DNA from 3 places in the Thalassotalea atypica genome. Region 3 is predicted to be linked to each of the others. Evidence: predicted binding sites of a transcription regulator. Region 3 holds the regulator's gene; each other region holds the start of a gene.
The links. The regulator FNR, encoded in region 3, switches genes on or off when oxygen is low (the NO sensors DNR and NnrR bind a similar motif). The targets are predictions, from matches to a motif close to TTGATCTAGATCAA.

Region 1 (3,289 bases), 800 kb from region 3:
AATGGATGTTATAAACTAAATTGTTCGCCCAGACTCCTCGTGTATGTTGGTTGAAACCCATAGTCCAAAAAGAGGTAACTTTCACTTTCGGATCTGCATACATTTCAGCGAGATCTTTTAATTTGTGCTCAGGAACACCAGAAAGTTTGGAAACATATTCCGCAGTATAGGTACTAACAAATTTAGCATATTCATCAAAGTTGATTGCTTTAGAGCCACCCGCTTTTTTGTTGTTTTTTGCTTTTTGCTCAAGCGGATGTTCAGGACGTAATCCGTAGCCAATATCGGTATTACCTAAACGGAAATTGGTGTGTTTAGAAACAAAGTCTTTGTTTACACGATCTGTTTGAATAATGTAATTCGCGATATAGTTTAATATAGCTAAATCTGTTTGCGGTGTGAAAATCATACCGTTATCAGCAAGATCAAAGCTGCGGTGCTCGTAAGTAGAAAGTACAGCTACTTTTACATGAGGGGCACTTAAACGGCGATCGGTAACACGTGTCCAAAGGATTGGGTGCATTTCAGCCATATTAGAACCCCACAGAACGATGGCATCAGCCGCTTCCATGTCGTCATAACAACCCATAGGCTCGTCAATTCCAAAGGTACGCATAAAGCCACCAACCGCAGAAGCCATACAGTGGCGTGCGTTAGGATCAATGTTGTTAGATCTAAATCCTGCTTTATACAGTTTTGCGGCAGCATAACCTTCTTGTACTGTCCACTGACCAGAGCCAAACATACCAACTGCTGTTGGGCCTGTTTTCTTCAATGCGTCTTTTGCTTTTTCAGCCATAACGTCAAAGGCTTGATCCCAACTGATTGGTGTGAAATCGCCGTCTTTGCTGTACTTACCATTTTTCATGCGCAGCAATGGAGTGGTAATTCGATCCTTGCCGTACATGATTTTCGATAAGAAATAGCCTTTTACGCAGTTAAGGCCTTTATTCACAGGTGATTTAATATCACCGTGGGTAGCTACAACTTTACCGTCCATAACACCGACGTTGACACTACAACCTGTACCACAAAAACGACAAGCGGCTTTATCCCATTTTATCTTTGTTGCATCACTGGTTGTGATTAGGTTTGAGGCTGCTGCTGGTACAGACACCCCAGCTACGGCCGCTGCGGCTGCGACCGCATTTGCTTTAATAAATTCTCGGCGATTTATAGTCATTGTACTCACCTTAGTTTGGTTCATTTTCTGTTAAAAATTGATGGTAAATGGGTGATAAACTCATGAGTTCATCGTGATGCTTAAATTCGTCTAAACGCGCAGCAATTAATTTTTGGTTATTTGCTTCAATGGTAAATACAATTTTACCCTCTTCACTTACTGCGTGTATCTCAGCGCCCTCTATAGCGATAATTTCTTGTGACAGCACTTCGCTGCTTTCTGGCCTGCCGTGTGCTACAAAACTAGCAACGTGGTACTCATGTTCTTGAGTCATAATTATTTCTCGACATTAAAGTCATATTTGATTGCACTTTGTGGACACACCTCAATACAGGCGCCACACTGGCTGCAATCATCGTTGTTTAAACTTGGACTAGGAATACTCGAATCGAGGAAATTAAATTCAATCGCTCTTGTGTCACAGGCGTCTTTACAACTTTGGCAATAAATCTGGTTTAACGCTAAGCAGCTTTTTTCAATTTTAAAATTAATTGGCCAAGGCGCACAGCTAGCAATTTCAGCGTCCGACTTAAATAAAGGTTGCTCGCACACTTCAATACATTTTTTACAATCAGTACATTCTCCTTGGCTAAAATCAACTTTTGGGTAACCTAGATCATCTTTAACAATGATATTAGTTTCACAATTATCGATGCAGGCTTTGCACTGAGTACATTGGGATAAGAAATCACGTTCACTCTTTACCCAAGGCAGACGAAGCTGAGGTTTCGAGCTTACTTTTCCTCTAAACAGTCTTCTTCGCGCTGGATTTGCAAGTTCTTCCATGTTTAACTGTCCGTCATCTTACGACGTTGGCGGGCCCATTAGGATTTGGCTTATCCAAATTGCGAATCCAAAACCGCCAACAATGATGACCGAAAGAATCGGCGCTAAAAATACGGCCAAAAATAAAAACGTATTTCGCTCATGTTTTTCTTGTTGCTCTGGAGTGTATTCTGTTTCCATTATGCTCTACCTACTTTTATTAAACGGAGATATTGTCCGTCTGTTTTAATTCTAAAATATTGATCCCGCACAAAAGTTAGGGATATTTAATAACAAAAAAAGCAAAATCAAACTTTGCTTTCAAGTTTAGTATAGAATATTGATTTTGTACGATTATTTTACATGACTGTAACATCTTAATGACGATTTATGAATTCTTAAAAAAATTGTATCTCAACCTGTTGCGTTCAAAGCATCGTAGCCTTGTAGTTTTGGACGGTGACTTATTGTGGGCGCAGCAGAACATACAAGAGTTTTTAGATAAAACAACTTTGAATTCTAGCGATAATGGTACACAAAATAGGTTGTTAACTTATAGTGAGCTTGCCACTGTTTCAGGAGACGTTAATCGAAAAACTTACACTCACCACTTAGGTACAGAAAATCAGTTTCTGTTGTTTGTCGACCCAGAACTTAACGTTGATGCTTTGGCCGCCCTTGCTGGCACAATCGCTGCCGGTGGAATTTGTTTTGTCTGGCTCAATAGCCAGGATAGCTCCTTCGTCCCTACTCATTTTTTGTCAAGGTTTTTGCAGTACATAAAACAGTCTGAGCGCAATTATTACGTGTCTGAACAAGGAAATGTGCAGCTGATAAAAACCGAAGAACATTTAAATAATGGTCGGTCTTTTAGTCAACAGATTAAGCCATCGTACGAGGTAATTAGTGAACAAACTAATGCCGTACAGTTGATCTGCAGTGCTATCAAGTCAAAGAAAAAAGACCCAGTGGTACTGACCGCCGATCGAGGACGCGGAAAGACTACTGCGTTAGCGCTTGTCTGTGCTCAACTTTTTATATCGAGTACGCGTCCAATTCAGATGGTCATTACAGCCCCTAATCGTGCTGCACTGACCATTTTTTATAGTCATCTCGAACGACAGCTCAGGTTGCTTAATCAATCATTGAATCACAATATAAACCAACATCAAGGGAAGCTCACGATTGGTAAAAATTCCATTACCTATTTACCTGTAGATCAGCTAATTAAACAATCCCCCGATATAGATATATTATTGGTAGATGAAGCGGCAGGAGTTCCAGTTTATTTGTTAAAGCGAATGTTAGAGCTTGCACCAACGTGTGTTTTTTCAAGTACCG
Region 2 (3,289 bases), 1.5 Mb from region 3:
CCATTTAGCGTTTTTTACCCCTAAGTTTTCTGCGGGAACAAACTCGGTATTGAACATGTAACCATACTCTGCTTTTGCAACCTTGTTGGCGTCGTAAATCACTTTCAAATTTTCGCTGACAAAAGCTTTGTATGCATCGTTATTCCCAACCGTTAAGCCTTTATATTCAGCCGCTTCGGCCATACCGTTAATGCCAATAGTTAAAAACTGCTTATCAAGAGAAATAAAACCGGCGTCATAAACACTTAATGCGCCATTGGCCAAGTATTCTTCCATTAACTTGCGATAGGCGACTTGGTATTTTTGAATTTTTTCGATTTCAGCTTGTAAGTCACGACCGTCCTGAATCAATCGATTCATGTTGATGGTGATAACATTGATTGATCCAGTGGCTACACCACCAGCACCTAATGTGTATGAGAACGTATTATCTGATATTTCATTACGCAATCGACAACACGAAGCAAGTGAATCAGCACTTTCTGACATATAAATGAAGAATGAGCTACCTTCTGCTTTTTCTTGTGCGAGGTTTTTAGCAAACGCTAGATCTTTACATTGGCCATTTTCCGTCAGCATTGCTGCGGTAACTACGGGGAATGTCAGCACCGCTTTTTCTCGTTCTTGATTGAACCAAGTTAAGAAAAAGCTTTGCAGTGAAGAAACCGTCGACCAATTTGCTTTAGAAAAATCAGGGAAGACAAAGTTTTCGAACATGGAATCAAAATAGAACTGATCAAATAATGAGATGTTCCAAAATACACTTTGATAGCCTCTTGCGGCCGCTGGCTGATTGATCGCGTAAACTACATGCTGCAGGTGGTTTTCGATCAATTTAGTATGCGTAATTAAGTAATCATCACCATAATCTTTACGAGCAAAATAATCAAAGTAAGTTAGAAATTCTACCGATGCGACCGCTCCTGCAAATTGTGCAGAAATAGCAAAAATCAAGTTCACAAATGAACCACAAAATGACTCTATATGTTTAGGCGCTTTTGACTCTCCACCAAGCTTAGTTAAACCGTCCAATAGGAATGGATACATGCTGATAGAAGTGCAATAAGGCTTAATGCTGGTTTCGTCATGAACATAAATTTCGTGATCTTGAATTTGACGTTCATATTCTTGTGCCAACTCTTCAGAAAATACTTCACTGATTTTATTTTTGACTAAGCCACGGTTTACTTGAATGAAACAGTCCTTAAGCAACTCAGCTTCTAACGTTGCAATGTTTTTTTGGGTAACATTGGCATTGGCGTCCATCTTTGAGCCATCGGCGGCATTACTGGCTGAAAAGTATTGTTCTATGAACTGAAGTTTATTATTGATTTGTTGTTCACTAAGCTGCAGCATGTTGTACTCCCTGAGAGTTAAATAAATGATTGAGCGTCTCGCCCGTTTTTACATTCATAAAAACCTGATTTGTTGTGTCGCTGTCTAAACCACCTAATGCAGCATCCCACTTTCCGGTTTTAAGAAAATCTAAATGGTGGCTAATGGATAAGTCTATATACTTTCTGCCAGTATAAAGGCAAGTTTTAAGACCTCTAGATTGAGCTATGCAGAGTAAACTAATGAGTTGACTCGGCTGCCATTCGCCACCAAAAAAAACAACACAAGAGATCAAGTTTTGATATTTGTTTAACCAGTATTCGAAAGTCTCTTCATTTAAGAAAGTGCCGTTTTCTTTTTTCCACAGCTCTGTGCTATGGCAGCCATTACAGCCAATGTCACAGCCAGTAATGCTAAAGCACAAGCTGATTTCACCGGGCACTTCTTGAAATACGATTGAGGGCAATAGTGTGTTGAAAATCATATATGGCACTATATGTTGTGTTTGTTTTAATTTTTAACACAATATATAGATCAAGCAGGCGTGTTGAATTGATTTAGATCAAGCTAGGTTTTTGTTGGTGGGGATTTGCACAGGTCGATAATTAAGCTAGTTTTATTAGATGTAGAGCTGGCGCAGTGATCCTCTAAATCCCTGCGCCAAAATTATTTTTTACTATCTACATCTTAGTGAAGCTAATTGCTGCGTGAGTGAATAAGATGGTCGTTGGACCTTCAAAGCCGGAATCTGTCATGATGCTGAAGTATGCAATACCACGTTCATCAGTTTCAATATTTAATTGACGTTCAAGATCTACCGTATTAAATGGCTTTATCGCATAAACATTTGAATCTGGATTGCAGTCTAACAGTGACTCTTCACCAATATCCCCTAACACAAGACCTTGATTTCCTTCGCTAAAATTATTACCGATATCAAGGTTGATACGATAATGATCATCGCCTTCGATTAACATTTGTGCGGGCTTTTCAAGAGATAAGGCTGTTTTTACTGCAACTGAATGTGGTGCACCGCCAATACCAAAACATTGATTGTTAACATTAGTGGCGATTGAAAGTACAACGTCAGCAACATAAGACGCATTGGCTGCTAAACCTTTAATCGGCTTATTTAACAGCATACCCGTGTCGTCACTGCGGTTGTATGAATGAAGCAAATAACCAGCAATTGTATTTCCACTTGCATCTGCTACTTCAGTTAATGGCGCAGCAGTTAACTCCCATTCAAATTCGCGGCCAATCGGATAATCAAAAAATACCGCTTCTACTGCAGGTTGCGCTACGGAAAAGTCGACGACTTCTTCAAACTGTAACGCGTCCTTTTCTGACTCGACGAAATCAGCATTGAACTCAGTCACATAAATGCTTGTCGGTCCTTCAAAGCCAGAATCTGTTGCGAAGGTGAGCCACAACTTACCTTGTTCGTCTGAAGTGACTTCAAATGTACGATCGGCATTTGAAAATTGTTTAAGGGCATAATCAGGGCTATCAGGAGAGCAATCAACAAGTGTGCTTTCGCCAATATGGCCTAAGGACTGCCCATCTAAACCTTCTTGTACCTGATTGCCAATATCAATATTCATGCGGTAGTGATCAATCTCGTCTACATATAAATCAGGTTGTTGTTTTGATAAGCCGGTTTTTACTGTAACTGCGTGAGGAGCACCACCAATACCAAAGCATTGATCATTAACGTTCGTCGCGATTTCAAGAGAGAAACTAACATCATAGTGAGTATTAGGTTTTAGGTTGTCAATTTGTCGCGTGAGATACATTTTAGTGTCGTCACTACGGTTGTACGAATGTAAGTAATAACCTGTTTTTGCTTCGCCAGATACTAAAGTAAATGACTGATTTTCTAATGCGGTGAGCTCCCACTCGACTTCACCACCTACAGGATAATCAGCAAAACCTGATTGCCATTCTCCGTTTG
Region 3 (3,289 bases):
AAAATGAATCAGAAAAACTATCAGAACACCCTGATAGCAAAAAAAAGTAAGAATAATCGTAACTGATTTTATCAGTCCATTTTAGGTTAAATGTAAAAGCCATTTGCCCTACAAGAGACTTCGCGACATGAATATAGATTTTTTTTCTGCTTTTATCATTGGTTTATTGGGTAGCGGACATTGTATTGGCATGTGTGGCGGTATCACCAGCATGTTGACCAGCGCGATGCCACAAAACAAGCGTAAACCCAGTGCTATACTGGTTTTTTCGTATAATATTGGCAGGATCCTTTCTTATACATTAATTGGCGCAATTGCCGGATTTACTGGCTCATTAGCGATACATTCTTTAGGTTTTCCATTAACCATTTTACGGGTTTTGGCGGCCTTATTCCTGATATTGCTTGGCCTGTACATGGGGCAATGGGCAATGATACTGTCAAAACTTGAAACCCTAGGTAAACATTTGTGGAAACATATATCGCCACTTAGCCGTAAGCTAATTCCTGTAACTACTCCTTCTAAAGCACTGTTACTAGGTACATTATGGGGCTGGCTACCTTGTGGGCTCGTCTACTCAACATTGACTTGGTCGCTAGCAAGTGGCAACGCGTTAAATGGTGCAAGTATCATGTTTGCTTTCGGGCTAGGTACACTGCCAGCGCTCGTTACATTGTCCTTTGGTTTTTTCTCAATTGGAAAGTTAGTCAAAGATATTAGATTTCGCCAATTCATAGGTTTGTCACTAATTTGTTATGGAATTTATAGCTTACAGGTTGCCTATAGTGCGTGGTTTTAATATCATGTGTACTTGCAAATGCATTAATTAATTGGAATCGAGAGCCAATGCCTCAAAAATCGTGTGATGCTAATAATCATATCCATTGTCAAAATTGTAGCATCAGTGAATTATGCTTACCGTTTTCACTAAATGAGCAAGAACTAGACACATTAGATAACATTATTGATCGTAAGCGACCTATTCGTAAGAATGAGAAAATTTTCGCCGACGGTGAAGAACTGCATTCTCTATACGCTATCCGTTCTGGTACATTTAAAACCTATACCATAGACGCAAATGGCGAAGAGCAAATTACAGGATTTCACTTAGCAGGTGATTTACTTGGTTTCGACGCAATATCAAACACAGAACACCAAAGTTTTGCTCAAGCACTTGAAACCGCAATGGTCTGTGAAATTCCATACGATACACTAGATCAACTTTCTGATTCTATGCCATCTTTAAAGCGTCAAGTACTTCGTTTAATGAGCCAGGAAATTCGCACTGATCAAAATATGTTGTCGTTGCTAAATAGAAAAAATGCCGAACAACGCTTAGCTACCTTTATCGCGTCACTATGTGATCGTTATAAAGAACGTGGATTATCTTCTAAAGAATTTAGATTAACCATGACCCGCGGCGATATCGGTAATTATATTGGTCTGACGGTAGAAACCATTAGCCGATTATTAAACCGCTTTCATAAAGAGGGTTTAATTGAAGTTAACGGAAAACTGATCACTATTTTAGATAGAGACAAGCTGTACAGTACAGCGTTGCTTTAATTTAATATTGCTCAACACTTTTCATCACTATTTTTCCATACTATGCTATTAATGACGCAATAATTTATTGCGTCTAAATGTTGATTTAAAACAAATTATTGTTTTTATGCCTGTTGCATCATGGTTATAACAGGCTCATAACAGTAATGAGAGGCAATCATGGAAAAGTATCAAAAAATATTAGTTGTAATCGATCCCACTGTTGAAGACCAAAAAGCATTGAAGCGTGCTATACACATGGCAAAATTAACAAATGCTTCTGTAACTGCTTTTTTAAGTATCTTCGACTTTTCATACGAAATGACCACCATGCTTTCTAGTGAAGAACGCGAGTCGATGCGTCAAACAGTAATAGATGATCGCGCACAGTGGATCAAAGATATTTTAGCTGACATAGAGCTTGGTGACATTAATATCAACACTCAAGTTGTTTGGCATAATCGCCCCTTTGAAGCTGTCATTGAAAAAGTAATAGACGATAGCTATGACATGGTTATTAAGGGTACCCACCAACACGACAAGCTCAAATCCGTTATATTTACCCCAACTGATTGGCATTTGCTACGTAAATGTCCTTGCCCAGTATTACTGGTAAAAGACCATAGTTGGCCAGAAAATGGCAATATTATTGCTGCCATCAATGCTGGTAGTGATGAGTCAGAACATCAATCACTTAATGACAAAATCACGGAAGAAGCTATCCACATAGCTGGACTGATCAAGTCTAATGTACATTTAGTTAATTCTTTTCCTGGCACGCCTGTTAACATTGCCATTGAAATTCCAGAATTCGACGCAAGTCAATACAATGACACTATGATGCAGCACCATAAAGACTCTATGAAGGTGCACGCCGAGAAATTTTGTATTCCAGTAGAAAACACCTATGTAAACGAAGGTCTACCTGAAGACATTATCGAGAGCCTTTCAACACAACTTGATGCTGAATTAGTCATCCTCGGCACCATTGGCAGAACGGGAATTTCGGCAGCACTTATTGGTAATACAGCAGAACATGTTATTGATAGACTCAACTGTGATGTTCTAGCTTTAAAGCCGCAAGGCTATAAATCCCCATTACAATAAAAAGGCGGTTAGCACCGGCAATAATTATTAACCAATAAATGCTTACTCTTTCTTGGCTTCCTATACGATACACACACTAAGTCGTAGGAAGCCAATAATTGTCTCTTTTCACCCAAATAAAGCTTATAGCTATTTTTTACTTTATGAGCTAATCATTATTTTAGGTTGATAATATCAAATTTTAACCACTGTAACGTTAACTCTGCAACCGCATTATAGAACGAACCATTATCGTGTTTATTCACTTGGCTGACAAAATCACCGAGCCAAGTCATGAGATAGTGCTCTATAAAATCAAGCTGCTCCTTACGCCCTGCTGTATTACATAGGTGGCCAATATAAGCCAAAATTATCGCAATATGATCTCCTGGCTCAGGAAAGTCATTATGAATTTGCAATTTATTATCCGTTAAAAACGAAATCATTCTCTGGTGAAGCTCGCCAAAAAGTTCAACCCTATCTTTTTTCTTCCGCGAGCTTGGTTGATTACTAACCGCATCATTTGTCTTCGAGCTAAAATATTGCCCAGCATATGGTGACACACTGGTTCTGCCATCGACTAAGAACAAGCCGCAAAAATCAGCGGCAAGTTCAAGCACTGCTTGTTCAGAGTTAAGCGACGCCAATTTAGTATTAA

Region 1: the regulator FNR is predicted to act here: its motif matches at 2,209-2,222, upstream of napE (periplasmic nitrate reductase, NapE protein).
Region 2: the regulator FNR is predicted to act here: its motif matches at 1,888-1,901, upstream of nrdG (anaerobic ribonucleoside-triphosphate reductase activating protein).

Annotation. Positions count from the first base shown of each region.
Region 1 covers NZ_AP027364.1:3,466,120-3,469,408, reverse strand. Annotated here, with positions in the region: gene napA (nitrate reductase catalytic subunit NapA) at 1-1,183, opposite strand, end outside; gene QUE03_RS15835 (chaperone NapD) at 1,194-1,457, opposite strand; gene napF (ferredoxin-type protein NapF) at 1,460-1,969, opposite strand; gene napE (periplasmic nitrate reductase, NapE protein) at 1,988-2,149, opposite strand; gene QUE03_RS15820 (GNAT family N-acetyltransferase) at 2,329-3,289, shown strand, end outside.
Region 2 covers NZ_AP027364.1:4,182,838-4,186,126, reverse strand. Annotated here, with positions in the region: gene nrdD (anaerobic ribonucleoside-triphosphate reductase) at 1-1,356, opposite strand, end outside; gene nrdG (anaerobic ribonucleoside-triphosphate reductase activating protein) at 1,343-1,819, opposite strand; gene QUE03_RS18755 (hypothetical protein) at 2,016-3,289, opposite strand, start outside.
Region 3 covers NZ_AP027364.1:2,661,647-2,664,935, forward strand. Annotated here, with positions in the region: gene ccoS (cbb3-type cytochrome oxidase assembly protein CcoS) at 1-50, shown strand, start outside; gene QUE03_RS12180 (sulfite exporter TauE/SafE family protein) at 128-799, shown strand; gene fnr (fumarate/nitrate reduction transcriptional regulator Fnr) at 847-1,566, shown strand; gene uspE (universal stress protein UspE) at 1,726-2,652, shown strand; gene torD (molecular chaperone TorD) at 2,808-3,289, opposite strand, start outside.